DNA from 4 places in the Nocardiopsis valliformis DSM 45023 genome. Region 1 is predicted to be linked to each of the others. Evidence: riboswitches for the same ligand, from Rfam matches in the RefSeq annotation. Region 1 holds a riboswitch; each other region holds the start of a gene.

Region 1 (7,515 bases):
GCGATCTGTTCGGTGCGTGAACGCGAGGCCGGGTTGTAGACCGCGAGCGCCATGTCGGCCTCGGCGACGGCGCGCAGCCGGCGTTCGACCACCTCCCAGGGCTTGAGCCGGTCCGACAGGCTCATCACCGCGAAGTCCCCGCCCACGGGGGCGCCCGCCCTGGCCGCGACCGCCTGGACGGCGCTGACCCCGGGCAGCACCCGGACGGGCACCGCCGCGTACTCGGGGTCCTCGGCGGCCTCGAAAACGGCGGTGGCCATGCCGAACACCCCGGCGTCCCCGCCGGAGACCACCGCCACCCGCTCCCCTTGGCGGGCCAGGTCGAGGGCGAGCCGGGCGCGATCGAGTTCGACGGTGTTGCCGGAGGCGTGCCGGGTCAGGCCGGGGCGCTGCGGGACACGGTTGACGTAGGGGCCGTAACCCACCACGTGGTCGACCTCGGCCAGCGCGGCGGAGGCCTCGGGAGTGAGCCAGTGGTCGGGGCCGGGACCCAGCCCGACGACCAGGAGTTCGGCGGCCACGGCGGCGGGCTCGGTGGCCTGCGGCTCCGGTACCGCCTGTTCGCGGGACCTCCTGCCGTTGCGGCTGTCCCCGGTGACCAGGATCAGCGAGAAGTAGGGCACCGTGGCGGGGTCGACCTCGGCGACGGGGAGCCTGCGCTCACCCTCCATGGAGGCGCGCTCCACGTACACGGCGTGCTCCAGCCGCCCGGCCGACTCCAGCGCGCGGCGCACCGCGGGGAAGGTCCGGCCCAGCTTTATGATCACCGCCGCGTCGGTGTCCGCCAGACGGCGGGCCAGCTCCGGCTCGGGCAGGGTGCCGGGCAACACCGTGAGCACGTCGGTCTGCCGGACCAGCGGAGCCGCTGCCGCTGCCGCCGCCGCGCCGAACGCCGGGACCCCAGGCACGATCTCGGTCTCGTACCGTTCGGAGAGCCGGTCGTGCATGTACATGTACGAGCCGTAGAACAGCGGGTCGCCCTCGGAGAGCAGGACAACGTCGCGTCCGGCGTCCAGGTGTGCGGCCAGCCGCGCCGCGGAGTCCTCGTAGAAGTCGGCCAGCGCTCCCGCGTACCCGCCCGGGTGGTCGGTCACGCCGGTGGTGACCGGGTAGGTGAGCTGTTCCTCCACCGCTGAGTCCGGGATCAGGGAATCGGCGATACGGCGGGCGTTGGACCGCTTGCCCACACCCGCGTGGTAGGCCACGACGTCGGCGTCGGCGATCAGACGGGCCGCCTTGAGGGTGATCAGCTCGGGGTCGCCGGGGCCCACCCCGACCCCGTGGAAGCTTCCGCTCATTCCTCCTCCTTCGCGAGGGCGTTCAGCGCCGACGAGGTCATCGCCGACCCGCCGCGGCGCCCGCGGACCGTCACGTACGGGATGTCGGCGCCGTGCTGCCGGGCAAACTCCGCGAGGGCCTCCTTGGACTCGGCGGCACCGACGAAACCGACCGGGCAGCCAATGATCGCGGCCGGGCGCGGGGCTCCGTCGGCCAGCATCTCCAGCAGGTGAAAGAGCGCGGTGGGCGCGTTGCCGACGGCGACCACGGAACCCTCCAGCAGCGGCTCCCAGAGCGAGACCGCGGCCGCCGTGCGGGTGGTGCCCCACGCGCGTGCCAGGTCGGGGACCCTCGGGTCCTTGAGGAAGCAGAGCACGTCGTTGTCGTGGGGGAGGCGGTTCGCGGTCACCCCCGTGGCCACCATGGTGGCGTCGCACAGGATGGGCGCCCCCGACTCCAGCGCGGCACGGGCTGCCGGGACCAGATCGGGATGGATCAGCAGGTCGTCGGCCAGCTCCACCTGGCCGGTGCCGTGGATCATCCGTACGGCGAGCCGCTCGGCATTGGCCGGCAGGTGGCCCAGCCGTGCCTCGCTCCGGATGATGGCGAAGGAGTCGGCGTAGATCGCGGGCCCCTGGTCGATGTACTCGTAGCGCCGGTTCGGTCGGCGGAGCGCGGTCATCGGGTCTCCCCGGGGTCGGTGGGTTCTCCAAGGTCGTGGCTGTGTTCGCCGGGGCCCGGGCTGTTCTCTCCGGGGATGAGGAGGGCGCGCCACGGGGTGAGGACGAGTTCCTGGTGTCCGGCGGCAGCGGCCTCCGAGCACAGGGCCTCCACGGCGGCTCGGTCCAGACCCTCGTCCGGGACCGGTACGTGCCGTCCGCCGCCGCGGGTGGGCCCGTACGGCAGGGGCGGCGCGGGTTCGGGCAGCCGCGGATCGGGCTGCTCGGGCGCGGTCAGTGGGGCCGCGAGTTCGTTGACGTGCCACGGCGCCTGCGGGCCCCGCCCGCGCCGTTCCAGGAACTCGTCCGCGAACCGCAGCAGGGCGCCGGCGGCTTCGTCGAGCCGTACCAGCGGCCCCCAGGCGTCCCCGATCCTCAGCTGCGCGGTCCGGTCGTCGAGGGCGACCAGCCCCAGGTCGCAGGCGCGGTCCAGGAGGTCGCCCCGGCCGTCGTCCAGTACGAAGAGGAAGCGGCCGGGCAGGTCGGCGCGGTGCGGGGCGGAACACAGCATGGTGTCCAGCGCGGCCGCCACGGGTCGTAGGTCGGCGCGGCCGCCGACACCGGCACCCGTACCTGGGGAGACCAGCACGTTGCGCACCAGCTCGTGGCTGGGGAAGGGCAGCAACCCGGTCCCCTCCAACGCCTGGAGCACCTCGGCGTCCAGCTCGCCCTCCCGGCCGGGCAGAGCGCGCAGTTGCAGGTTGGCTCGGCCGGTGACGTGGATCCGTCCGTCGCCGTACCGCTCGGCCACGGCGGCCAGCGCGCCCAACGAACGGAAAGTGACCCTGCCGCCGACGAGCCGGAGCCGGACCAACAGGCCGTCGTCCGCGGGCCAGGGGCGCAGGGCGCCGGGGCAGCGGTCGCGCCGGGAACGGCGCACGGGCGGTGGGGTACCGGTCGGGGACATGCGTGTCTTTCGGGTCAGGGGCTTGTTCGCGGGGCCCGTGTGTGACCTGGCGGTTTCACACCGCCAGCGCCAGCAGGTCTTCGGACTCGGGATCGACCGGTACGGAGCGCCTTCCCGGAGCGTCGCTCCAGTGGCTGTCCCGGGAACCGAGTCCCGCGACGTGCCCGCCCGTCACCCTCACCGCTGCGCGTCAGTCCCGGATTCGCACCGGGTTCCCTGCCCCACGAAGTGGAGTTTCACTGGCCCGAAGAGGGTACCCCGCCCCCTCCCGTAGTGTTTCGGCGGACCGGACTTCGACGAGGTCACACCGGAGCAGGACCCCCTCCGCCGACGCGGGGCAGGGGTGGGGCGCCCTCAGGTTCCTCTTCGCCACCGGCAGCTGTTCGGCTCTATCCGGCCGCGCCCGGCGCGTAGGCGCGGGCCTGGAGGCCGTAGAGCTCGGCGTAGGTTCCACCCCGGGCGAGCAGTTCGCGGTGGCCGCCCGATTCCGTGATCCGGCCCCGGTCCATCACCAGGATCAGGTCGGCTCCGGCCACCGTGGAGAAACGGTGCGAGACCACCACGGTCACCGCGCCGGTCCTGGCCCCGTACACCCGGGCCCGTTCCATGTACCGGCGGAAGATCGCCTCTTCGCTGTGCGCGTCCAACGAGGCCGTCGGCTCGTCCAGCACGAAGAACAGCGGGTCGCCGCGCATCGAACCACGGGCCAGGGCGGTCCGCTGCCACTGCCCCTCGGACAGGTCTGTGCCGCCCAGTTCGCGGCCCAGCTGACTGTCCATCCCCTCGGGCAGCCGCTCGACCAGATCCCCGGCGTCGGCGGCGTGTACAGCCCCGCGCAGGGCATCGGTGTCGTCGATCCTCGACAGGTCGCCGAGCCCCACGGTCACGCCGAAGCGCGTGTGGAAGCGGCCGAAGTCCTGGAACACCGCCGAACACCGTTCCCGCCAGGCCTTGACCGAGACCCCCGCCAGGTCGGCGCCGTCCAGCCGGATACTCCCCGAATCCGGTGCGTACAGCGACAGCAGCAGCTTCACCAGGGTGGTCTTGCCCGAGCCGTACTCGCCGACCACCGCGACCACCGCACCCGCGGGCAGCTCCGCGGTGACCCCGTCCAGTGCCCTGCGGTCGGTCCCCGGGTAGGTGAAGTCCACCCGGTCCAGGGAGATACCCCGCCTCAGCGCGGTGGGCGGCGGGCCGGCGGTGACGGCGCGTGCACGCTGGGCGCGCACGTAGGCGCGCAGCCACAGGTACGGTTCCACGACCCTGCGCGAACCGGCCGCCTCCACAGTGGCGGCCACGGTGCTCTGCATGGTCTGGCGCAGGCTGACCGCCATCATCACGGTCAGGGCCAGGTCGCCCACGCCGCCGGCCCCGGTGGCGGCCCGGTACACGACCAGCGCGATCGCCCCGGCGAAGGCGGCCACGAACACCGCCCACCCGGCGGCGTTCCACAGCGCGGCGCTGACCCGGGCCCGGAACCGGATCCGGACCGCCTCGTCCCAGGCCTGCTCCTGGAGTCCGATGAGCCGGTCGGCGGCTCCGGCGACCCGGACCTCCTTACCGCCCTCGGCCGAGGCCACCGTCTCGAACAGGTGCTGCTGCAACCGGTAGGACTCCGCTCCGGCCACCTCGGCGCGCTGCACGAACAGCTGCCCCCGGTGGTTGCACCAGACAGGTACCGCCGCCAGCGGGATGAGCACCAGCAGCAGCGGGTGCACACTGCCCAGCAGCACCACGGTGAGCAGCAGTTTCAGGAGATTGGACAGGCTCAGCAGGGCGTTCCAGGCGCTGCGGGCGATCAACCCGGTGGAACGGCGCACGATGCTGACCCGGTCCAGGAAGTCGCTCCGCTCCAGGTGTTCGAGGCCCTCGACGGAGTTGATGTCGCGGTGCACCAGCGGGTGCAGGCCGAGTCTGCCGGTACGGTCCGCGACGGTGCCCACGCAGTCGTTGGTGAGGTCCTGGATGACTAGGGTGAGCGCGTAGGCGAGGGCGACGCCGGCCGCGCCGATCAGCGCGGTCTCCGACGAACCCCGCGCGGTGGCGTCGAGGGTGGCGCGCATGGTCAGACCGACCGCGGCGACCGAGACCACGGACACCGCGATCACCCCGAGCGTGCCCGCCGTGTACCCCGGGGTGCTCCTCCACGACAGCCCCAGGACCTCCCACCACAGGGAAAGGTAGCGCCTCATACCCGGTCCTCCCTTTCCGCTGCGTCCGCTGATTCCGCCGTTTGCCCGCCCGGCCCGCTCCGGAAGCGCTGAGCCTGCACGGCGAACATCCGCGCGTAGACCCCGCCCCGTTCCATCAGTTCCTCGTGGGTGCCGCTCTCGGTGATCCGCCCGCCGTCCAGCAGGACGATCCGGTCGGCCCGGCGCACCGTCGAGAGCCGGTGCGAGATGAGCACGATCCCCGTGTCGCGGCGCCGCTCGGCCAGCCGGTCGAACAGCTCGAACTCGGTGCGCACGTCCAGGTGGGCGGTGGGTTCGTCGGCGACGATCAGGTTCGCGCCGCGCCGGACCGCGTACAGGGCCCGGGCGAGCATGAGCTGCTGCCACTGGCCGCCGGACAGGTCCACCCCGCCGGTGCGGGAGCGGGCCAACGGGGTGCCCCAGCCGTCGGGGAGGCGTTCGAGGACGGGCACGAACCCGGCCTCCACCGCGGCGGCGCGCAGTTCGGCCTCCTCAGCGGCCCCGGCGCCGCCACCCGTTCCGGCCGCCGCCCCGAGCAGGACGTTTTCCCGGGCTGTGAGTTCGTAGCGGTTGGAGTCCTGGAAGATCACCGACAGGCGGGCCCGCCACTCTTCGGGGTCCGTCTCCGCGAGGTCCACGCCGTCCGCGGTGATCCGGCCGCCGGTGGGCCGGTACAGCCCGCTCAGCAGCTTGATCAGGGTGGACTTGCCCGCCCCGTTCAGGCCGACCACTGCCAGCAGCTCGTCGGTGCGGATCTCCAGGTCCACCCCGTCCAGGACCTTCCGCTCCGTGCCGGGATAGGCGAAGCGCACCCCCTCGAAGCGGATCACCCGAACCCGCTCGGGGACGGCCGCCGGGTGTTCCGGCCGGGTTCCGTCGGCCGCCTCCGGTCCGGCGAGCAGCTGCCGGAGCCGGTCCGTGGAGCGGGCGACCTCGGCCGCGCCCGCCATGTGGTGCAGCTCCAGCGCGGAGCCCAGGGACTGGAACAGCGACCACCCGGCGGCGAGCACCGCGGTCTGTACGGCCACCGTGGCCGCCCCGCCGACCGCGTCCGCCGTGACCAGCAGGTACACCGGCAGCAGTCCGGCGACCATCAGGGCCGCGGACAGCCACTGAAAGCGGATGACGCGGGTCACGTGCGACCACAGCGGTTCGTTGGCCTCGCGGATGTGGCCCTGCATGCGCTCGACCATCCAGTCGGTGAGCCCGAAGACCCGCACGTCCTTGCCCTCGGCCGGGGACACCGTCGCGTTCCGCCACACGTCGGCGTGCATCTCGCCCTTGATCGCGAGCCGCCAGTGGTCGGCGGCGGTCGCGGACTGGCGGAACCGTACCGTGCGGTTCACGATCACCGGGATGAGGATCAGCGGAACCGCCCACCAGGCGTACTGGAGGAGGATCGCGCAGGTCACCACCGCGCCCAGCAGCCCGCACACCCACTTGAGCACGGCGACGGCACCGTCGCCCGGGGTGGTCTCCACCCCGTGGTCGGGGTCGGCGCGCACCTCACGCAGGAGTTTTCGGGCCTCGGGGGACTCCAGAGCGGCGATACCGGGCGCCGAGGCGGCCATCCGGGCCACCCGGGAACGGTGGGCGCCGTCCACCCGGGACTTGACCAGGTACTCCAGCGGAGCGGCCGCGGACTCGCCCAGGTGCCCGGCCAGCAGGACCAGGGCGAGCAGGAGGATCGGCACGAGGGCCGCGGTGAACAGCTCCGGGGAGACGGGCGGGGAGATCTCGGTGACCAGGGCGGCCAGGGCCAGCGCGGTCAGCGGCGGCACCAGTCGTTCGGCCAGCCGGACGGCGAACAGAGCCGTGACCAGTACCGGTCCCGCGTCCCGCAGGTCCCTGAGCGGTCGGGGGCGCTTGCGGACGAATCCCATGCGGCTCCTCAGCACGGACGCGGGACCCCGCGCCGGGAGGTTCGGTGGGGCCGGACGGGTGGGGGCGCACCCGCGTCAGGGTGTGATGCGGGCAATACGCCTGCGGTTCGCCAGGTGCTGTCGTGTGCCGCGCGGGAGCCGGGGGCCACCGGAAGGCTACGGCGCCTCCGGCCCACCGAGGTTCGTGCGCCAGGGGCCGCTGGCAACAAGCCAGTGCGGGACGAACCTGACGGGGAAGGGGAGCTCGGTCTCGAAGAGCTCTTCGCCCTGGGTCTGCCCGACCTCCTCGTAGGCTCCGTCCACCAGACGGAACTCGATGATGCCCGGCTTATCGGGGTGCGGGTTGATGATCCAGTAGGAGGGGATGCCGAAGGCGGCGTATTCGTACCGTTTGGTGTGGTTGTCGCGGAGCACGCTCTCCGGGGAGACGATCTCCACGGCGAGGAGTGGCGGGACGGTGTAATAGCCCTCCTCAGGGGGCTCCTGATCGAAGACGGCCAGGTCAGGAATCCGGTGTTTTCCTGGATCCCCGCCGA
Region 2 (7,515 bases), on a different contig from region 1:
ACCGACTCCCCCGAGGCCGCCTCCACGGACATCGAGTACACGCTGGAGAATCTGCGCGGCGATGGCTACAGCGATCGCTACAGCGCCGACGATGTCGAGGAGGACAAGGAGATCGACGGCCTGGGCAGCGAGGCGTACTTCATCACCACCACGATCAACGACTCGCTCGGCAACGAGTTCCCCGAGGCCATGCTGGTCATCCGCCAGGACAACCTCATCATCGAGATCAACTACGAGCTCAGCAACTACAGTGACGGCAACGCTGACTTCGTCATGCCGGACAACGTCGAGGAGAGCATGCTCGACGTCGCCAACGAGGCCTTCAACGTCCTCGCCGCCGGCTAGTGCCACCCGTCGAGGGTACGTAGTACCTGAGGCACCGGAGGGGGCCGCGGCAGTGCCGCGGCCCCCTTTCTCATGCCTGGTGTCGCCGGTGTGGCTCGGGTGTGTGCCTAGCTCAGGTCGGCGCGGACCCGGCGGGCCGCCTCGACCATGTTGCGCAGCGCCTGCTCGGTCTCCTCGTAACCACGGGTCTTCAGACCGCAGTCCGGGTTGGCCCACAGGTTCCCGGCATCGATGTGCGAGGCCGCCAACCTCAGCGAGGCCTCGATCTCCTCGACCGAGGGCACCCGCGGCGAGTGGATGTCGTACACGCCCGGGCCGATCCCCCGCTTGTAGCCGCGCCGGCCCAGGGCCTCCACGAGCTCCATGCGCGAACGGGCCGCCTCGACGCTGGTGACGTCGGCGTCCAGCGCCTCGATGCCGCCGACGATCTGGTTAAACTCCGAATAGCACATGTGCGTGTGGATCGTGGTGGTCGCCGCCACGCCCGAGGTGGCCAGACGGAACGAGTGGACCGCCCAGTCCAGGTACGCCTGACGCTGCTCCTCGCGCAGGGGCAGCAGCTCGCGCAAGGCCGCCTCGTCCACCTGGATGTGGCGGATACCCGCCTTCTCCAGGTCCGCGACCTCGTCGCGCAGGGCCAGACCGACCTGACGGGCGGTCTCCCCGAGCGGCTGGTCGGTACGGACGAACGACCAGGCCAGCATGGTGACCGGACCGGTCAGCATGCCCTTGACCGGCTTGTCCGTGCGCGACTGGGCGTAGGTGATCCACTCGACCGTCATCGGCGCGGGACGCGAGACGTCACCGAACAGGATCGGGGGACGCACGCAGCGCGAACCGTAGGACTGCACCCACCCGTTCTCGGTGGTGGCGTAGCCCTCCAGCTGCTCCGCGAAGTACTGGACCATGTCGTTGCGCTCGGGCTCGCCGTGCACGAGCACGTCCAGGCCGATCTCCTCCTGGAGCGCGATGACGCGGTCGATCTCCGCACGGAGGGTCTGGTTGTACTCCTCCGTGGGCAGCTCGCCCCGACGATGCGCGGCTCGGGCCCGGCGCAGCTCCGGGGTCTGTGGAAACGACCCGATGGTGGTCGTGGTGAGCGTGATGTCCGTGGGCGCGCCGCGGTCCTCGGGGCGCTCGTAGGCGTCCGGGCCCAGGGCGTCCAGGCGGGCGCGCACGCGGGCGTCGGTGAAGGACGGGTTCTGGGTCTTGGCGGCGTCGAACTCGGCGTCCTCGCCCTCGGTCAGGACGCGGCCGAGCAGGGCCACCTCCTTGGCCTTCTGTTTGGCGAAGGCCAGCGCTCCGCGCAGCTCGGGGGCCAGGGAGGTCTCGGCGTCCAGGTCGATGGGCACGTGCAGCAGCGAGCAGGAGGTGCTCACGGTGAGCTCGTCGCTGAGGGCGAGCAGGGTGCCCAGCCCGGCCACGGCGGCGGGCAGGTCGGTGCGCCAGACGTTGCGGCCGTCCACCAAGCCCGCGACCAGGCGAGTGGAGCCGAGGCCGGAGACCGCGGTGAGGTCCGCGACACCCTCGGAGTCGGTGACCAGGTCCAGGCCCACAGCCTCCACCGGGGAGTCCTTGAGCACGCGCAGGGCGGCGGCGCCGATGGATCCGAAGTAGGTGGAGACCAGGAGGGAGGGGCGCTCGGTGAGGGACCCCAGGCGCTGGTAGACGCGCTCGAGCCGGCCGACGGCGGCGCGGCCCTCGTCGGTGGCCAGGATCGGCTCGTCGAGCTGGACCTCGGTGGCACCAGCGGCCTTGAGGTCGCCTAGGAGCTTGGCGTAGGCGTCCAGGAGCTGGTCGAGCAGCTCGATGGGCTCCCAGCCCTCGGGGGCATCGTCAGCGGCCTTGGCCAGCAGGAGGAAGGTCAGCGGGCCGACCAGCACGGGACGGGTCTGGAAACCGGCCTCGGCGGCCTCGCGGAACTCGGCAACGGGCTTGTCACCGACCAGGCGCGGGCGGGTGCTCGGGGAGAGCTCGGGGACGAGGTAGTGGTAGTTGGTGTCGAACCACTTGGTCATCTCCAACGGAGTGGCCCCCTGCACCCCGCGGGCGAGGGCGAAGTAGCGGCGCAGCTGCTCGTCCCGGTCCTCGGCCTGGGCCGGGGAGGTGAAGCGGGAGGGCACGAGGTCGAACAGGACCGCCGTGTCCAGCACGTGGTCGTAGTAGGAGAAGGTGTTGGACGGCAGGTCGTCCACACCGGCCTCGCGCAGCTGAGCGTAGACGCCCTTGCGGAGCTCGGCGGCGACGGCGTCGAGCTCGGCGGCGGTGGTGCCGCCCTTCCAGTAGGACTCACTGGCGCGCTTGAGTTCGCGGTCGGGGCCGATGCGCGGGTAACCGTGCACGGTGGACCGCACGGACGGCCGGACGGCCGGGGTCGTAGGCATGAAGAGCTTCTCTCCCTCGTCGAAAGCCGGGTACCGGCCGCGAGGCGAGCGAGGGCGCGGGCATGCCGGGGAGCGCCGGTTCGGCGCACGGCTGTGCCCGCCCTCGGCCCTCCCTCGGGGCGCGGGACCACCGGCGGCACGGGTGCACCGCCGGGTGGAGGCAGGTCTTCGGACTCGTGGGCGCTTCCGGCGTGGCCGCCGGGTCTCCTACCGGTCACCGCTTCCCAGTTCCCGACTTTTCCGGTCGGATCACCAGTGCTTATGGCGACAGTCGTTCCCACTCACCGCTGCGGGGCAGTCCCGGATTCGCACCGGGTTCCCTCTTTCGACACGCACCTCCCGCCCTGAAGGGCTTCCAGGGTCGAAATGGTGGAGCGTGTACCTTCCACGCCTGCAAGTATAGGGAGCACCCCCTCCGCCCCTGAACCCGGCGTGGCCCCCGCCCGCACGAAGCGAACCTCCGCCGTGTGCTCGGCATCACACCCGACATCAGCGTTACGTGGGAGAGCGCGCCCCCGCCTCCCCCGCGAACGTTCGTCTGACGATGAACGTGGAGAACCCCAGGTGAAGCAGCAGAACCCTCAGACCCTGGCCCCCGACCGGCCCTTCCTCACGGTCGCGATCGCGATGGTCGTCCTGCTGGGGCTGGTGCTGTCGGCCGCCCGACCACCCGGTCTGCTGCCGGACAGCGCCAGCGCCGACAGTTCCGCCGAGCAGTCCGCGGCGGACGAGGAACGGCTTCCGGCCACCGGTGAACCCGACCGCCTGACGACCGTCGCCCCCGACGCCCTCCCCGGGATCGAGGAGGCAAGAATCGCTTTCGAGGGCGACAGTGACACCGACGTCGCCTACCCGGTCATCCCCAACGCCACCCCGCTGTCGGACTTCCTGGACCGCACCCTGACCGCCCAGGTACAGGCCTTCGAGGCAGCCAACCCCGGAGCTCGTTCGTTCGTCGGCGAGTGGGGGCTGACCGCCGCGCAGGAGGGGATCGTGGGGGTCCGGCTGACCAGTGAGGAGACCGACTCCGAGGAGACCCGCGAGGGCCACAGCACCTACTGGTACGAGACCGGCGACGGTACGGTCCACGGCTCCAGCCACCTGATCGCCGGGCAGTCCGAGCTCACCGAACTCAACGACCGGGTGCGCGAGGCCGTGTCGGACACCGACGCCGTGCCGTCCGCGCTGCACCCGATCAGCTCCCTCTACGACTCCGTGGGCTTCAACCCCGACGGCGACCTCGTGGTGGAGTTCGACTCCGGCCAGGTCGCCCCGGCCTCGGCGGGCCGGATCCACGCGGTGATCCCCCGGGAGGAGGCCGAGGCCCTGCTGTCCGAATTCGGACTGCGCGTACGCGAGGCCGCGACCACCGGCGTCAACGAGTTCACCATCGACCGGGCCCCCGAGGCGGACAAGGACGGCTCGAGCGCGGCCGCCCCCGGCGTGCTGCCCCCGCGTGACGACTCCGTCGACTGCGCCGACCCCGACACCAAGTGCGTGGCCCTGACCTACGACGACGGCCCCGGCGGGCGCACCCCCGAACTGCTGGACGCCCTGGCCGAACACGACGCCAAGGCCACCTTCTTCGTGACCGGGTACCCGATCATGGAGCAACCGTGGGTATTGCGGCGCACCTACGCCGAAGGCCACGAGCTGGCCAACCACACGCTCAGCCACCCCAACCTGACCGAGATCGGGGCAGGTGCGGCCCGCGCCAACATGGAGGCCACCCAGGCCCTGGTGTACCGGGAAACCGGCTACACGATGGATCTGATGCGCCCGCCCTACGGCGCCACCAACGACAAGGTCGCCGAGATCACCGCGGAGCTCGGGCTGGCGCAGATCCTGTGGAGCGTGGACACCAACGACTGGAAGGACCGCAAGGCCGACGTGGTGCGTAAGCGCGCGCTGGACGGCGCGGCCGACGGCGCCATCATCCTGATGCACGACATCCACTCCACCACCATCGACGCGTCCATCGGCATCATCCGTGAACTGGACGAACGCGGGTACACCATGGTCACGGTGTCGCAACTGCTGGGCACCACGGAGCCCGGCGGAACCTACGTCGACGGCGTCCCCGAACCCCCTGTGACAGAAGAAGAGGAAGGCACGGAGGAGACCTCCGAGGAAGGTGCTTCGGACGACTTGGGGTAACCCCGGGACATTCCCGTCCCGGGGCGGTGTCCACATGTGGACACTGCCCCGGGACCAGGGACGTCGTCCCCTATGTTGCTCCCAGCAGCCGTGTGAGCACCTGCCCTAGGGACGAGGGAGTCGGGTTTTGTCGTCGAGGAGAATCGAACCGGACCGAACCGCTCCCCGGCCGTGTGCGGGCCGCCACCCGTTCTGGTCCGGGGCGGTGGCCGTGGCGCTGCTCCTGCCCCTGGCCGCCTGTGAGAACGAGATCGTGGGCGGGGGCGACCCCGAAGAGCTCACCATGCTGGTGGACGAGGTCGAGGACGGTTTCGGTGAGTGGCGCGGGGACGCCGGGGACTTCACCGGCCACCACTACGAGCCGGAGGGGGCGGAGGTCAGCGTCGCCTACCCGGAGTTCGAGGGGGCCGAGGCGTTCTCTGAGGCCCTTGCCGCGCAGGTGGACCAGGAGGTCCAGGACTTCCGGGCCGGGACCCGCGACCCGGTGAGCCTGGAGATCAGCTGGGAGCTGGTCGCCGCCGGGGACGGTGTACTGGGTGTGCGGCTGCTCCGCACCGAACTGGACATGCACGGTCTGCGTGAGGGCTACTCGACCTACTGGTACGACGCCCGGGCGGGCGCCGCGGCCTACTCCACCGAGCTACTGGCCGGGCAGGAGGAACTGACCGAGCTCAACACGATCGCGCGCGAGGAGCTGGCCGACGACGAGCAGGTGGACCCGGAGGCACTGTGGCCGGTGCAGCGGACCTACGACTCGATCGGCTTCAACGACGCGGGTGACCTGGTCGTGGAGTTCAGCGACGGGCACCTGTCACCGATCGTCGAGGGGCACGTCCCGGACAGCGAGCCCGGACGCAAGACCGTGGTGGTCGAGCACGAGCGGGCCCAGACGCTGCTGTCGGACCTGGGCACGCGGGCCCGGGAGGCAGCCATGGTGGACCAGCCCGACCTGGAACTACCCGAGACTGAGGCGGACGAGGACGCGGAGGACCCCGGTCCGGTGCCGGGGGTGATCACCGCCGGGGAGCCCGGGGTGAACTGCTACGACGGCGAGACCAAGTGCGTGGCGCTCACCTTCGACGACGGTCCGGTCGAGGCCACCCCGCACCTGCTGGACATCCTGGCCGAGGAGGAGGTGACGGCCTCGTTCTACCTCAACGGCGGCCCGGCCCTGACCCGGCCGAGCGTGCTGCGGCGGGCCTACGCTGAGGGCCACGAGATCGCCAGTCACGGTGACGAGCACGAGCACATGAACAGGATGAAGGCCGACGAGCTGTCCCGGCAGACCGCGGCGGTGAGCGCGATGATCCGCAGGCAGACCGGGTACACCGTGGACCTCTTCCGGCCGCCGTTCGGCGCCACCAACGACGACGTGCACGACGAGGTCGAGGCCCAGGAGATGGCCGAGATCGCGTGGACGATCGACAGCCAGGACTGGGAGAGCATCAGTCCTGACGAGATCGTGGACAACGTCATCTCCCGGATGGACCCGGGCGCGGTGGTACTGCTGCACGACCCCCAGCCCGCCACGCTCGCCGCGGTCCCGGAGATCATCGAGCAGCTGAAGGACGATGACTACGTGTTCGTGACCACCACCCAGGCGCTCGGCGGCCCCGAGCCGGGCCGGGTCTACCCGGACGGCTGGGACGGCGACTGGTAAGGGGCGGCGACCTGGACACGCAAGGGCGGCCGGTGGGAAGTCTCCGCACCGGCCGCCTTCTCGTTCCCGGATCGGCTAGCTGGCCTCGGAGGGCTCCTGGACCACCTTCAGCGCCGGGGCCGGGGCGTCGGAGCCCACGGCCTCCTGGATCGACCGGTAACCGGCGGCGCGCACCAGCCTGGCCAGGCCGCGGTGGATCCGGCGCGGCCACAACGGACCGCCGTAGATCAGTCCGGTGTAGCCCTGGACCAGGGTGGCGCCGGCGCGGATCCGGGCCCAGGCGTCCTCGGGGGTCTCGATCCCGCCGACCGCGACCAGGGTCACCCGGTCACCCACCTTGGCGCGCAGACGGCGCAGGACCTCCAGCGAACGCTCCTTGAGCGGGGCGCCCGACAGGCCGCCGGCACCGGCCTCCTCGACCTCGACATCGGGGGTGTCCAGCCCGGCGCGGGAGATCGTGGTGTTGGTGGCGATGATCCCGTCCAGGCCCTCGGCCAGCGCGAGGTCGGCGACGGCGTCCACGTCCTCGTCGGCCAGGTCCGGGGCGATCTTCACCAGTAGCGGCAGCTCGGGGCGGCCCGCCTCGGCGAGGGACTCGCGGACCGCGGTGACCAGCGGCAGCAGCTGCTCCACTCCCTGGAGGTTGCGCAGGCCCGGGGTGTTGGGCGAGCTGACGTTGATGACCATGTAGTCGGCGTAGGGTGCCAGCCGCAGGGCGCTGAGCGCGTAGTCGGCGGGCGCCTCGGCCTCGGGGGTCACCTTGGTCTTGCCGATGTTGATCCCCACCAGCGGGCCCTTGCGCTGGTGGTGCAGGCGTTCGGCGACCAGCGCCGAACCCTCGTTGTTGAAGCCCATCCGGTTGACGATGGCGCGGTCGGCCACCAGCCGGAACAGGCGCGGCTTGGGGTTTCCGGGCTGGGGGTGGGCGGTGACGGTACCCACCTCCACGTAGCCGAAGCCCAGGGCGGC
Region 3 (7,515 bases), on a different contig from region 1:
GGTGGCGAGCGAGTCCATGCGGTGCCGCAACGCCTCGTGAACGGCCTCACGGAAGCGTTCGGGGTCCAGCCCGGGGCGTTCCTGTTCGGCGTAGTAGTGCGGTTCGACGGTGAACTCCATGCCCGCACTCGCGCCGACGGCGAGCATGCGCTGCATGTCGGTGAGGTCGTAGGGACCGGTTTCGGTGGAGAGCGGGGGCGGGGGCCCGGAGGGCGGTGCGGCGCGCCGGCCGTCGGCCCGGGTGAGCACGAGCGCCACCAGGTCGTCCAGGGTGTCCTGGGAGAGCACTTCCTGGGCGGTGAGGTCGGCATCGAGGTCGCGCTGGATGAGGAAGCGCAGTCGCACGGCGGTGAGCGAGTCGAGCCCCAGTTCGCTGAGCCGGTTGTGTCGGGCGCGGACGGCCAGGTCCGCGGCCTCTTCCTCGCCGAGCCCGGCCAGGTGGGCGGTGTGTTCCACCAGGGTTGTGCGGACGTCCTCGGCCGAGTGGGGTGAAGCGTCGTCCCGGGGGTCCGCCGTCGCAGTCGTGTCAGACGCCATCCCCGAGGCATGGATCTTATCAATGTTCATTGGCAAGTATTCCGCCTCCCATGTATTGCCTGAGCGTAATAGCAGATGCGCTATTAGTGATGAATCAATGAAAATGGGAGGTGGTGGGGGGTGCATGGGAATCCATGCATCACTCGGGGCTGGGAATAGCACTCCACCACTCCATGGGGATGGACGCTACCAGGCAGTAGTATTACGTGTCCAGGGATTCCTTCGTGCCTTCTGGGGGTGGGAATGGGGAATTATTTGATTCTCCCTCGGGGTGAAATGCGAAGACTTGGCTGATTCTTTTCCCTGCTGTTCGCCGGAGTCTCATGGGCTTCATGCCGCTCCTGTGGCCCCTGATATGCCGGGCATCACGAATTTCCTACTAATCCGATCTACTTTACTTGGAATTCGGGTAGTGTTGCGCCTGTGTGGCTGGTCGGATTGTTGGGGTCTCTAGGGGATGGTGGCGGAAAAAATTCTCTCGCAGGCCCTGGCGGAAAAGGTCTTTCTGCTTGTTTTGCGAGACAGAATAATTTTTCTGTGCTCGTCTTAATGATTCTTTTGGCGAACTGTTTTCGCTGTTTTCTGATGCTCCTGGCGGATGATGATCAAGGAGGTCGTGGGGGAGAATTCCCAGATCAGCGGGAGTGTCCGGGTCGGTTCATCGCGACATGTGTACGTACTCTGCGGCGGCCACGCTTTTGCCCTCCGGTGGTGGAGGCGGGGCTTCTTGGCATGTTCGGTGTGTCGAGGGCTAGATTTAGTAGGACGTCCAACTATATGGTGAGGGTGCCGAGGAGCGGGGAAGCTGGTGCGAATCCAGCACGGTCCCGCCACTGTGACCGGGCAGAACGTCCGGAAGTCAGGCCACCGCTCGCGGCCCGAGAGTCGTGTGATCCACGAGGATGGAGTGAACACGTATGGTCAGCGAGCTGACGCATTTCGTGCATGGCAAGAACGTCCCCGGCCGGACCGGCCGCTTCGGTGACGTGTACGACCCCAACACCGGTCAGGTGCAGGCGCGTGTCCCCCTGGCGGACCGGGCGGAGACCGAGGCGGTCATCGCCGACGCCGTACAGGCCCAGGTCGAGTGGGGTTCCTGGAGCCCCCAGCGCAGGGCCCGGGTCCTGCTGAAGTTCCTCCAGCTGGTCGAACCCGAGCGTGAGGCCATCGCCCGAACCCTGTCCGCCGAGCACGGCAAGACCGTCGCCGACGCGCACGGCGACCTCCAGCGCGGACTCGAGGTCGTGGAGTTCGCCGCCGGTATCCCACACCTGATCAAGGGCGATTTCACCGACAACGCGGGATCCGGGATCGACGTCCACTCCCTGCGCCAGCCCCTGGGCGTGGTCGCGGGCATCACCCCCTTCAACTTCCCCGCGATGATCCCGCTCTGGAAGGCCGCCCCCGCGCTGGCCTGCGGCAACGCGTTCATCCTCAAGCCCTCCGAGCGAGACCCCTCGGTGCCGCTGCGGCTGGCCGAGCTGTTCCTCGAGGCCGGGCTGCCCCCGGGCGTGCTCAACGTGGTCAACGGCGGCAAGGAGACGGTGGACACCCTGCTCACCGACCCCCGTGTGGCCGCCGTGGGCTTCGTGGGCTCCACCCCGATCGCCGAGTACGTCTACTCCACGGCCACCGCGCACGGCAAGCGCGCCCAGTGCTTCGGCGGGGCCAAGAACCACATGATCGTCATGCCCGACGCCGACCTCGACCAGGTCGCCGACGCCCTCATCGGCGCCGGTTACGGCTCTGCGGGCGAGCGCTGCATGGCCATCTCCGTCGCGGTCCCGGTGGGCGAGGAGACCGCGGACGCCCTCGTCGCCAAGCTCACCGAACGCATCGCCAGGCTGACCGTCGGCGCCTCGGACGACCCCGACGCCGACTTCGGCCCCCTGGTCTCCAAGGACGCCCTGGAGCGGGTCGACGCCTACGTCGGGCTGGGCATCGAGGAAGGCGCCGAGCTGGTCGTGGACGGGCGCGGTCACAAGGTCAAGGGTTACGAGGACGGCTTCTTCACCGGGGCCTCGCTGTTCGACCGCGTCACCCCGGACATGCGCATCTACCAGGAGGAGATCTTCGGCCCGGTGCTCTGCGTGGTGCGCGCCGACGACTATGAGCAGGCCCTGCGCCTGCCCAGTGAGCACGAGTACGGCAACGGCGTCTCCATCTTCACCCGGGACGGCGATACCGCCCGCGACTTCTCGCAGCGGGTCAACACCGGCATGGTCGGCGTGAACGTGCCCATCCCGGTGCCGGTCGCCTACCACACCTTCGGTGGCTGGAAGCGGTCCGGGTTCGGCGACCTCAACCAGCACGGACCGGACTCCATCCGTTTCTACACCCGCACCAAGACCGTCACCTCGCGCTGGCCCTCCGGGGTCAAGGAGGGCGCGGAGTTCACGATCCCGGTCGTCCGGTGACCGCTGCGATCTCCGACGAACAGCGCGCGCTGGCCGAGACCGCGCGCGGGTTCGCCGACGAACACCTCGCCCCGTTCGCCGTGGACTGGGACCAGACCAAGCACTTCCCGGTCGACGTGCTCCGCAAGGCCGCCGAACTCGGCATGGGCGGCCTCTACGTCCGCGAGGAGTCCGGCGGAACCGGCCTGAGCAGGCTCGACGGCGTCCTCGCCTTCGAGGCCCTGGCCACCGGCTGCCCGTCCGTCGCCGGGTACCTGTCCATCCACAACATGGTCGCCTGGATGGTCGACCGCTACGGCGATCACGAACAGCGGGCCCGCTGGCTGCCGGGCCTGTGTTCCATGCAGACCCTGGGCAGCTACTGCCTCACCGAACCCGGGGCCGGGTCCGACGCCGCCGCGCTCAGCACCCGCGCGGTCCGCGACGGGGATGACTACGTCCTCACCGGCGCCAAACAGTTCATCTCCGGGGCGGGAGCCTCCGAGGTGTACGTGGTGATGGCCCGTACCGGCGGCGATGGCGCCGCGGGAATCTCCGCGTTCGTCGTGCACCGCGACGACCCCGGGGTGTCCTTCGGCGCCAACGAGGCCAAGATGGGCTGGAACGCCCAGCCCACCCGCCAGGTCCTCATGGACGGGGTCCGTCTGCCCGCCGACCGGCGCCTCGGCGCGGAGGGTGACGGCTTCCGCATCGCGATGAACGGACTCAACGGCGGCCGCCTCGGCATCGCCGCCTGCTCACTCGGCGGGGCGCTGGCCGCGCTGGAGGGCAGCACCGCTTACCTGGGCAGCCGTGAGGCCTTCGGCGCTCCGCTGATCAACGCCCAGGCGCTTCAGTTCCGGCTCGCGGAGATGGCCACCGATCTGGAGGCCGCCCGCTCCCTGCTGTGGCGGGCCGCCTCCGCCCTGGACGAGGGCGACCCCGAGGCCGCGCATCTGTGCGCCATGGCCAAGCGTTTCGCCACCGAAGCCGGGTTCACCGTGGCCGACCAGGCACTCCAACTCCACGGGGGGTACGGCTACCTCACGGAGTACGGCATTGAGAAGATCGTGCGCGACCTGCGGGTGCACCGAATTCTGGAAGGAACCAACGAGATCATGAGCCTCATCATCGCTCGCCGACTCACCGGGGCCGCCTGATGACCAGCGACGCCACCCCCACTGGGCAGACCCCGGACGACGCCACGGTGCTGCTGCGAGTCAACGGCGCGCTCGCCCACGCCACGCTCAACCGGCCGCGCGCGATCAACGCCCTGGACCACGGGATGGTCCTCGCGTTCGCAGACGCCCTCACCGCCTGGGAGAAGGACGAACGGGTGGCCGTGGTGCTGCTCGACGGCGCCGGAGAGCGGGGCCTGTGCGCGGGCGGCGACATCCGCGCCATCCGGGCCAGTGCCACGGACGGTGACCGCCAGGCCGCTGACTTCTGGCGGGACGAGTACCACCTCAACGCGCAGATCGCCCGCTACCCCAAGCCCTACGTCGCCCTCATGGACGGCGTGGTCATGGGCGGCGGCGTGGGCGTGTCCGCGCACGGCGGCGTCCGCGTGGTCACCGAGCGCTCCAAGGTGGGCATGCCGGAGACCACCATCGGGTTCGTGCCCGACGTCGGCGGCACCTACCTGCTGTCGCGGGCGCCCGGCGAGACCGGCACCCACCTGGCGCTCACCGGTACCCCGGTCGGTGCGGCGGACGCGGTGTACACCGGGATGGCCGACCACTACGTGCCCTCCGAGCGTCTGCCCGACCTGATCTCCGCGCTCTCGGAGGCGAGCACGGAGACCGGTGTCGCCGACGCGATCGGCCGCTTCGCCGAGATCGTCCCGACCGGGACCCTGGAGGGCCAGCGGGCGTGGATCGACGCCTGCTACGCCGCGGACACCGCCGAGGAGATCGTGGCGCGGCTGCGCGGGCACGGCGACCCGGAGGCGGCCAAGGCGGCTGACACCATCGAGGCCAAGTCGCCGACCTCGGTCAAGACCACCCTGGCGGCGTTGCGCCGTGCCCGGGAGCTGGCCACCCTGGAGGAGGTCCTGGAGCAGGAGTACCGGGTCTCCACGGCCACGCTGACCTGGCCCGACCTGGTGGAGGGCATCCGGGCGCAGGTGATCGACAAGGACCGTAACCCGCAGTGGTCCCCGGCCACGCTGGCGGAGGTCAGCGACGCCGACGTCGCTCGCGCCTTCGAACCGGCCCCGGACGGCCCGCTCGGCCTCGCCGAAGCCGGTGCGGCCAACAGTGGCAGCGACTCCGGAGGTGCGCAGTGACCGCGATCGCTTTTGTCGGGCTCGGCAACATGGGCGGCCCGATGGCCGCCAACCTTGTCGCCGCCGGGCACGACGTCACCGGGTTCGACCTGGTCCCCGAAGCAGTGGAGAAGGCAGCCGGGGCCGGGGTCCGGGTCGCGGGCTCCGCGGCCGAGGCGGTGGCCGAAGCGGACGTGGTCATCACCATGCTGCCGAGCGGCCGCCACCTGATCACCGCCTACCAGGGCGCCCCGGACTCGGCGGGCGGAGGGCTGCTGGCCGCGGCCCGTTCCGGCACGCTGTTCCTGGACTGCTCCACGGTGGACGTGGCCGACGCCCGCACGGCCAACACCGCCGCGGTCGAGGCCGGACACCGGGCCATGGACGCCCCGGTCTCCGGGGGAGTCGCGGGTGCCCAGGGCGGCACGCTCACCTTCATGGTGGGCGCGGAGGAGGCCGACCTCGCCACGGCGGAGCCGCTGCTGAACGTCATGGGAGGCAAGGTCGTGCACTGCGGTGGTGCGGGCGGCGGCCAGGCGGCGAAGATCTGCAACAACATGGTGCTGGGCGCGTCGATGCTCGCGGTGAGCGAGGCCTTCGTGCTGGGTGAGCGGCTGGGCCTGACCCACCAGGCGCTGTACGACGTGATGTCCACGGCGTCGGGGCAGTGCTGGTCGCTGACCTCCTACTGCCCGGTTCCGGGGCCGGTCCCCACCAGCCCGGCCAACAACGACTACAAGCCGGGGTTCGCGGCCGCGCTGATGGCCAAGGACCTGGGCCTGGCCGCCAACGCGCTCGACCAGACCGGGGTGGACGCGCTGATCGGCAGCCACGCGGCCGAGATCTACCGGGCCTTCGCGGACAGCCTGGATGGTGAACCGCGCGATTTCTCGGCGATCGTGGAGTCGGTGCGCGAACGCTCCGGCCAGGTACCGGAGCCCGCTCCGGAGTGAGTTCGGGGTGAGCTCAGTCGGATGGGTGAGGGCCCGGGCAACCTGTGGGGACGGGGAGCCCGGGCTTTTCACCGCGAACCCCGTCGGTACCTGAGGCGTCCCAGCGGCCAGGAACGGTGATCGAGCCCCTTCAGCCCAGGACCAAGGAGCCCCCCCATGTCGCACATCTTCCCCCAGCCCTTGTCCACCGTGCGGGTCCTGCTGTTCGTCAGGTACGCGTTGGCCACCCTGGCCTACGTGTTCGCGCTGATCGTCCTTGACGGTATGAGCTGGTCGGAGACGGACGACGCCTACGGGATGACCAAGGGATGGTCCGCGTTCCTGCTGGTAGTCGGGCTGACTATGGCGATCTTCGACTTCTACGTGGCGGCCACCCTGAAACGGGGCGGGAACCGTGCGCGGATCCTGGTCCGGGCGGCGGTCGGGGTCGGCTTCGCGGGTGTGCTGCTGAACGTGGTCCTCGGCTGGTGGATCGGTGCCGTCGTCGCGCTGGCGCTGGCCGTCGCGATCCTTGTGTCGGCTGAGAAGGAGCCGTCCCGCGAGTGGTTCGAGACCACCCAGCGCGGAGCGAAGTACAGCGGCGGGTGAGGGCGTCGCACGAGGAGTGGAGTCCCGGGGCCGGAGCGGCTCGGGCGAAGCGGCACGAGGAACCCCGCACTCGGTGTCCTGTGCTCCCGGCCCTGACCAGAAGGTTCCGGCAGTGCGTCGCTATCCTGCCTTTTCGGCGCAGACAGGTCCTGTCCGCGGTCCTGCCGCCCGGCGGTTCCATCGCCGCCACCCGAGGAGGAGTCCCCCATGAGTGCGAACCCCATGCCCCTGACGCTCAGAGTCGCGCGAGCGCTGCTGTACATCACAGCCATCCTGGGACTCCTCATGATGTCCTTGATGCTGATCGGGGTCGTGGTGATGACCGAGGACGAGGTCGTCCGGGAGATGGGCGTGGGCAAGGGCGCGACGTTCGCCTTCATGGTCCCCCCCGTCGCCTTCTACGTCTTCACGTTCTACCTCGCCGCGACCCTGCGCCGGGGCGGTCGCCTCCGCCAGCTGCTCATGCGCGTGCTGGTGGCCCTGCTACTCGTCAACGCTTTGGTCAGTGTGCTGATGGGGGATCTCGGTCCCCTCCTCGACGCTCTGAGCGCCACTGTTGTCCTGATCCTCCACGAGAGCCGCTCCGCCCGTGCCTGGTACCGGTCCCAGGCGCCGTCCGAGGCAGCGGCCGGGAGCGGCCCCCAGGCCCCCGAGACCGGGGAAACCGCACCCGAGGCACCCGGGGTACCGACCTCCTGATGTGCGGGCGCGCCCCGGGTACCCCCGCTCCCATCAGGCTTGGGGTGTCCGGGGCGCGCGTCTGCGTGCCGCCCTT
Region 4 (7,090 bases), on a different contig from region 1:
TTCGACCACCAGACTCGGCAGAAGCCCCCGGCAAGCCTCAGCGCCTGGTTCGACGAGCCGGAGTTGCGACGTGCCCTGTAGCTTTCTTGTCCCAAGTTCTAGGAGAGGTCTGGGGTGCGAGCTCTGAGTGATCATCGCCGCAAGGCGGCGTTCGTCGAGGGCATCAGATTCGAACTCTGACTGGCAGGCCTAGTGGCTGTGAGTAAAGGCCTAATCACATGCTTAGAATATGCTTTGTCTGCCAATCAGGCATTATGTCCTTTTTGGATTCCAATTGCCGTGCAATTCCACCAGCAGTACCTGTCCGACGCCAAGAACCCCAACGGTTACTGCGGCATCGGTGGTACCGGCAACAGCTGCCCGATCGGAGTGGCCTCTGCCGACGACTGACCCCGCCTCCCGCGCCGCTGTGCCGGGGAAGCGCTGCTGACGACCGCCGCGGCTCCGCCCGCGGTGTGCGTTAGCGTTCGCCCATGGACTGGATCGATCGGATTGCCTCGGTCAGGCGCTGGGGGAGAAACGGCTACCGTGCCCCGCACAAGCCGCTCCTGCTGCTGTACGCGCTCGGTGACCACCAGCGGCATGGTGCGCGGCAGATTCCCTACAGCGAGGCTGAGCAACGGCTTTCGGTCCTGCTCGAGGAGTTCGGCCCGCCCCGGCGGACCTCACCGGCCTACCCGTTCCACCATCTGACCAGTGACGGGTTCTGGTGTGTCGACACCGTCGCCGGTGAGGGTTCTCCGGGGGCGAGTCCCGGGCTGCTGCGCCGCAGTCAGGCCCGGGGGAGTCTGGTCCCGGAACTGGCGGAGGCACTGGACCGTGAGCCCGGGCTGCTGGAGCGTCTGGCGCACTTCCTGCTGGAGAGCAATTTCGAGCCCTCCCTGCATACAGAGATCTCCACCCTGGCGGGCCTCACGCTGGCCGGTACCCCGCTGAGTACTCGGGACGAGCGGCTGGGCGCGCGCCGTGACCCGGGGTTCCGTGACGAGATCCTCGTCGCCTACGAGTACCAGTGCGCGTTCTGCGGATACGACGGCTGGATCGACGGCTTCTCCGTGGGACTGGAGGCGGCGCATGTGCGCTGGTGGGCACTGGGCGGGCCGGACGAGGTGGACAACGGGCTGTGCCTCTGCTCGATCCACCACCGTCTTTTCGACAGGGGGGTCCTGGGCCTGTCCGAGGACCTGGGAATCGTCGTCTCCACACGTTTCGTGGGGCGCTCTCCCGCAGCCGAGGGGATGGTTTTGGACCTCTCGGGGAGACCCGCGGGAAAGCCGCAGGCGGGGCTGTCCACCATCGGTCGTGAGTACGTTGCCTGGCACACGCGTGAGGTCTTCCGAGGGCGGGCTCGAACAGGGGTGGAAGCCGGTACCTCTACCTGACCCGGTTCGGGCGGCCCCGCAGCGGAAGCCGGGTTGCCCAACAAGGTAACGGAATGATATCGGTGGGGGGTGCGAGTAGAAAGTGTGCCCAGCGGTGCCCCGGCCCCCGCCCCACCCGCCCCGACCACTTCGTGGATGGAGTTCGCCCGCGTCGCCGCCATGGCCGCGGTCGTCGTCGTGCACGCCTACTCACCCCTGGTGAGTACCATCCACGCCGACCTCGGCGGCCCCACCTGGTGGACCGCCAACGTCGTGGACGCCGCACTGCGCTGGTGTGTGGCGGTCTTCGTGATGATCAGCGGCGCGCTCCTGCTGCGCCCGCGCGACGAGGAGCCGGGCGACTTCTACCGCAAGCGCTGGGCCAGGATCGGCGTGCCCCTGGTCGTGTGGACCGTCGCCTACCTGGCCTGGCACCAGTGGCGTGAGGGGACCGACCTCTCCCACGCCCTCTCCCAGGCCGCCTCGGGTTCGCCCTCGATCCACCTCTACTTCCTGTACGTCATCGCGGGCCTCTACCTCTTCACCCCGTTCCTGCGGACGGTGGTGGCGCACACCTCGCGTACGGGTCTGTGGTGGTTTGCCGGGGCGGCTCTCGCGGTGGGCTTCGCCGATCAGGCGCTCGCGCTGGCCGACGGGGCGGGCGGCGTCACGGCCGTCACCCGGTTCGTGCCCTTCCTCGGCTACTACCTGCTGGGGTGGCTGCTGCTGAACACCGACAGCGGGCCCCGGGCCGTACGTACGGGGGTCGTGGTCTTCATCCTGGGCGTGGCCGGTACCGCGGCGGGGGCCGGGGCGGCCGCACTCTCCGAGGGGGAGTGGGGCACTGGAGGTGAGTACTTCTACGACTTCCTCTCCCCGCCGATGATCCTCGCCGGTGTGGGCGCCTACCTGACCCTGCGTGCCGCGGGCACCCGCCTGGCACAGGCGCGGAGCCCGATGGCGGAGACCGCCCGCCGGGTCGTGAGCGCCGTGGCCGGGTTGAGCTTCGGCGTCTACCTGGTGCACGTCATGGTGCTGTACACCCTGCGGGACCTGTGGGGGATGCCCGAGGGGTTCCTCACGCTGTTCGCCGCCGCTGGCTACGCCGTCGCGACCGCCGTGATCAGCCTCGTGCTGGTGGCCCTCGCCCAGCGGGTCCCGCTGGTGCGCGCCACCGTCTGAGCCGGAGCCGGTCGCTTCGGGGTGGTCCGGGTCAACCGTGCCCTGTCTCACGGAGCGCATCCAGGCGCTCGCGGTACTCCTTCGTGTCGATCTCTCCGCGCGCGAAGCGCTCGGACAGTACCGTCGCGGGCGTTCGGGCCTCCGTCGGCGCGGTGGACCGGCTCTCCCTGAGCAGGTGCCTGGTGAGCGCCACTATCGCGAGAATGATCAGGATCCACAGCAGGACCATCCCGACGGTCATGAATCCGAACGTCCAGCCGCCCATTCCTTCGTATCCCCAGCCGTGCATGACCGCAGTCCCCTCCTCGGGTTCCCTCCTATCAGAGTGCGTACCCGCAGTTCACGGCGTCCAGTGCCGGAGGCCCCCGGGGCCGGGACGAAGGTCCCGCCGTCCGGCGCCCGCCCGGGGGACTTCCGCGAGTGAGTCCGGGCGCTGAACCTTTGTACGCGTGACCCGTGTAAGGGCCGGACAAGTACGGCGGGAACCAGAGATACTGGGGGGAGAGGACGCGGCACGGTGGGGCGGACGCTCGACGCCGCTGGAAGGGGACGCAGTGACAGGCGAGCACGGCCCGGGAGAGCCCGGTCCATTATCAGGAGTCGCCTCGGAGCAGGCCCTGCACCACGCCGCACAGCAGATCCAGGACCTGGTGCGCACGCAGGGGAGGATGAACTCCCTGCTGGAGGCGGTGCTGGCGCTCAGCCAGGACCTGGAGCTCTCCGCCGTGCTGCACCGGGTGGTCACCACCGCGATGGACCTGGTCGGAGCCCGGTACGGTGCCCTCGGCGTTCTCCATGAGCAGGGCAGCGGCCTGTCCCAGTTCATCCCGGTCGGGTTGAGCCAGGAGGAGATCGAGCACCTGGCGGGGGTCGAACACCCCACCGGGCAGGGGCTGCTCGGCCGCATGATCCACCAGCGCGAACCGCTGCGGATCCAGGACATCGGCGCACACCCCGACTCCGCCGGTTTCCCGCCCGGCCACCCACCCATGCGCACCCTGCTCGGAGTGGCGATCAGCGTGCGCGGGCGCGTCTACGGCAACCTGTACCTGTCCACCCGGCACGACGGCCTGCCCTTCGACGTGCAGGACGAAGAGGTGGTCACGGCCCTGGCCGGTGCCGCTGGTGTCGCCATCGAGAACGCCCGCCTGTTCGAGGAGGTCCGCTCGGGAGCCGAACGCTTCCAGCGCCTGCTGCTGCCGCGCCTGACCGATCTCGGGCCCTTCGACGTGGCCGCCGTCTACCGCCCCGCCAGTGAGGGCCGCCACCACCTCGGCGGAGACTGGTACGACGCCCTGATGCTTCCCGACGGCGCCTGCGCTGCGGTGATCGGCGACGTGGTCGGCCACGACCTGGTCGCCGCCGCGGCCATGTCCCAGACCCGCAGTATGCTGCGCGCCCTGCTGTACGACCGGGGCACCCCCGCCAGCAAGGTGCTGGCCCAGCTGGACCACACTCTGCACGCCATCACGGAGAACCCGGTGACCACGGCCTGCCTGGCCAGGATCGAACCCGCGGACCGTGGTTGGGATCTGTGCTGGAGTACAGCCGGCCACCCGCCGCCCCTCCTGCTCGCCCCCGGCAGTGAACCCCGCTATCTGGAGGCGGAGCCCGGACTGCCGCTCGGCGTGGACGTGGCGTTCGACCGCCCGGACCACCGGTGCGCGCTGTCGGTGTCGACGACGGTGGTGCTCTACACGGACGGTCTGGTCGAGCACCCCCGCCACTCCCTCGACAGGGGAATGGACGCCCTGGCCGAGGTCGCCGCCAAACACGCGGAGGGATCCTTGGCGGAGTTGTGCGAGGCCCTGGTGGCGAACGCACCCGGGGACGGACACGACGACGTTGCGGTCCTGGCGCTGCGTACGCCCGCCGTCCTGCCCGTCGTGTAGGCCCCGAAAGGCCCTTGTTATCCTTCCGGGGCCAGTCGTACCACGTAGGTGGTCAGGGAATCCGGTGCGAATCCGGAACTGACGCGCAGCGGTGTGGGGGACGGGCGGGGTACTGACGCCACTGGGGCGCGGGCACGCGGACGGCGACGTCCGCACGGCACCGACCTTGGGAAGGCACCTCGTCCGGAGGAACCCGAGTCCGAAGACCTGCTGGCCCCTCCGCGTCGAGTGCGCGGAGGCGCTCCCATGCCAGGCTCCGCGTTCGAGCCTCCGACACCCGAGGCATGCCCATGTTCCGCCACGGACCATCCCCCGTAGCCCTCCTCGTCCTGCCCGCCCTCCTGCTCACCGCCTGCGGTACCGGCCAGGCTGAATCCGACGGGGGGACGGGCGCCGCCGCGGCCGACGGCGGCTACCCCCGCACCATCGACAACTGCGGTTACGAGGTCACCCTCGACGCGCCCCCGGAACGGGTGGTCTCCCTCAACCAGGGCACCACCGAGATTCTCCTCTCCCTGGGACTGGAGGACCGTGTGGCGGGCACCGCCACCTGGACCGACCCGATCATGGAGGGGCTGGAGGAGGCCAACGCCGACATCCCCCGGCTGGCGGAGAACAACCCCTCGTTCGAGCGGGTCCTGGAGGCCGAACCCGACTTCGTCACGGCCTCCTTCGTTTCCACCCTGGGCACCGGAGGAGTCGCCAGCCGGGAGCAGTTCGAGGAGCTCGGTGTGTCCACCTACGTCTCCCCGACCGACTGCGACGCGGGCAAGGACAACAGCAGCGGGGGAGACGGCTCCCGCAGCGAACAGCTCACCCTCGACGCGGTCTACGGCGAGATCCGCGACCTCGCCCTCGTCTTCGATGTCGAGGAGCGCGGCGAGGAACTCGTCGGGGAGCTCCAGGAACGGGTGGAGGAGGCGACCCGGGACCTGGACGCCTCCGACGTCTCCCTCATGTACTGGTTCGCCAACTCCGAAGCGCCCTACCTGGCGGGCTGCTGCGGTGCACCCGGCGCCATCACCCGTGCGATCGGCGCCGAGAACGCCTTCGACGACACCCACGACGAGTGGCCCCAGATCAACTGGGAGACCGTCGCCGACCGCGACCCCGACGTGATCGTGCTCGGCGACCTGACCCGTGAGTCCCAGACCGCGGAGACCGCCGAGGCCAAGATCGCCTTCCTGGAGGGCAACCCGGCCACCAGCAACCTCACCGCGGTCCGTGAGGAGCGGTACGTCCTGCTCAGCGGTCAGGCCATGAACCCCGCCATCCGGACCGTGGAGGGGGTCGAACTGGTCGCCGAGGGCCTGCGCGAGCTCGGGCTCGCCCAGTGACCCGTGCGCGACTGGCGCTCCTCACCGGCGGCGGCCTGGTGGTACTGGCCGCCTCGGTCTCGGTGGCGGTGACCATCGGCCCCGCCGACATCACCCCCGCCGAGGTCTGGAGGTCGGTGGCCGCGCGGCTCGGCTTCGGGCAGAGCCCGCTGTCGCCGCTGCGCGAGGGCATCGTGTGGAACCTGCGCCTGCCTCGGACCCTGCTCGCCGCCGTGTGCGGGGCGGGTCTGGCCCTGTGCGGCGCGGTCATGCAGTCGCTGCTCCGCAACCCCCTGGCCGACCCCTTCGTGCTCGGAGTCTCCTCGGGTGCCTCGACCGGTGCGGTCGCCGTGATCGTGCTCGGCTGGGGTGTGGGGGTGGTCTCGATGTCGGCCGGAGCCTTCGTCGGTGCCCTGCTCTCCTTCGGGATGGTGATGCTGCTCAGCCACACCCTCGGCGGCAGCATGGACCGCGTCGTACTGTCCGGGGTCGCGGCGATGCAGCTGTTCTCCGCTCTGACCTCGTTCATCGTGCTGACCTCGGCTGACGCCGAGACCACCAGGGGCGTGCTGTTCTGGCTGCTGGGCTCCCTCAGCGGTGCGGGCTGGTCCGACGTGTTCCTGTGCGGGTCGGTGCTGTTCGTGGTGCTGGCCGTCTGCTTCGCCAACACCACCACGCTCGACGCCTTCGCCTTCGGGGAGGAGGCCGCCGCGAACCTGGGGGTGCGTGTCACGCATGCCCGCATCGTCCTGTTGAGCGTCACCGCCCTGCTCACCGCCGTCCTGGTCAGCTCGGCCGGGGCGATCGGGTTCGTCGGGCTGGTCCTGCCGCACGCGGCCAGGGCGCTCACCGGTTCCGCGCACGCCCGGCTCCTGCCGGTGACCGCCCTGGCGGGCGCCATCTTCCTGGTGTGGGTGGACACGGTCGCCCGTACCGCGCTCGACCCGCAGGAGATCCCGGTGGGGGTGGTGACCTCGCTCATCGGGGTGCCCGCCTTCATCGCCGTGCTGTACCGAGCCAGGAGCAAGACGTGAACGACTCGGACCGTCTGGTCGCGACGGATGGGCTCAGGACGGAGGGCGGGCTCAGAGCGGAGCGGGTCAGCCGTGAGGTCGGCGGCAGGCTCGTACTCGACGACGTGACCATCGCGCCCCGCCCGGGCGAGACCATCGGCCTGCTGGGCCCCAACGGCTCGGGCAAGTCCACTCTGCTGAGGCTGCTCTCCGGGGTGCTCGCCCCGTCCGCTGGTGTGGTCACCCTGGACGACAGACCCCTGGCCAGGACCGGGCGCCGCGCCCTGGCACGGCGGATCGCTACCGTCCAGCAGAACGCGCACACC

What was found. A riboswitch is a leader RNA that binds a small molecule or an ion and turns the genes downstream of it on or off. The one in region 1 is predicted to bind cobalamin.
Region 2: it holds a riboswitch for cobalamin, as region 1 does, so the genes downstream of both, metE (5-methyltetrahydropteroyltriglutamate--homocysteine S-methyltransferase) here and D457_RS31645 (hypothetical protein) in region 1, are expected to answer to the same signal.
Region 3: it holds a riboswitch for cobalamin, as region 1 does, so the genes downstream of both, D457_RS0101625 (CoA-acylating methylmalonate-semialdehyde dehydrogenase) here and D457_RS31645 (hypothetical protein) in region 1, are expected to answer to the same signal.
Region 4: it holds a riboswitch for cobalamin, as region 1 does, so the genes downstream of both, D457_RS0100685 (ABC transporter substrate-binding protein) here and D457_RS31645 (hypothetical protein) in region 1, are expected to answer to the same signal.

What each region holds. Positions count from the first base shown of each region.
Region 1 is NZ_ANAZ01000001.1:104,124-111,638, reverse strand. It holds gene D457_RS0100570 (precorrin-2 C(20)-methyltransferase) at 1-1,298, opposite strand, end outside; gene D457_RS0100565 (precorrin-8X methylmutase) at 1,295-1,960, opposite strand; gene D457_RS31645 (hypothetical protein) at 1,957-2,904, opposite strand; cobalamin riboswitch at 2,959-3,163, opposite strand; gene D457_RS0100550 (ATP-binding cassette domain-containing protein) at 3,294-5,096, opposite strand; gene D457_RS0100545 (ABC transporter ATP-binding protein) at 5,093-6,979, opposite strand; gene D457_RS0100540 (Uma2 family endonuclease) at 7,136-7,515, opposite strand, start outside.
Region 2 is NZ_ANAZ01000004.1:253,289-260,803, reverse strand. It holds gene D457_RS0105770 (hypothetical protein) at 1-345, shown strand, start outside; gene metE (5-methyltetrahydropteroyltriglutamate--homocysteine S-methyltransferase) at 453-2,729, opposite strand; cobalamin riboswitch at 2,872-3,084, opposite strand; gene D457_RS0105760 (polysaccharide deacetylase family protein) at 3,294-4,886, shown strand; gene D457_RS0105755 (polysaccharide deacetylase family protein) at 5,014-6,546, shown strand; gene D457_RS0105750 (quinone-dependent dihydroorotate dehydrogenase) at 6,622-7,515, opposite strand, start outside.
Region 3 is NZ_ANAZ01000002.1:218,166-225,680, reverse strand. It holds gene D457_RS31680 (non-ribosomal peptide synthetase) at 1-537, opposite strand, end outside; adenosylcobalamin (AdoCbl) riboswitch at 1,309-1,456, shown strand; gene D457_RS0101625 (CoA-acylating methylmalonate-semialdehyde dehydrogenase) at 1,455-2,954, shown strand; gene D457_RS0101620 (acyl-CoA dehydrogenase family protein) at 2,951-4,093, shown strand; gene D457_RS0101615 (enoyl-CoA hydratase/isomerase family protein) at 4,093-5,220, shown strand; gene mmsB (3-hydroxyisobutyrate dehydrogenase) at 5,217-6,152, shown strand; gene D457_RS0101605 (hypothetical protein) at 6,309-6,740, shown strand; gene D457_RS0101600 (hypothetical protein) at 6,948-7,439, shown strand.
Region 4 is NZ_ANAZ01000002.1:10,779-17,868, reverse strand. It holds partial or broken gene D457_RS35500 (peptide-methionine (S)-S-oxide reductase MsrA) at 277-390, shown strand; gene D457_RS35495 (phosphorothioated DNA-binding restriction endonuclease) at 474-1,382, shown strand; gene D457_RS35490 (acyltransferase) at 1,518-2,543, shown strand; gene D457_RS0100695 (SHOCT domain-containing protein) at 2,575-2,832, opposite strand; gene D457_RS0100690 (PP2C family protein-serine/threonine phosphatase) at 3,098-4,435, shown strand; cobalamin riboswitch at 4,451-4,664, shown strand; gene D457_RS0100685 (ABC transporter substrate-binding protein) at 4,726-5,772, shown strand; gene D457_RS0100680 (FecCD family ABC transporter permease) at 5,769-6,785, shown strand; gene D457_RS0100675 (ABC transporter ATP-binding protein) at 6,782-7,090, shown strand, end outside.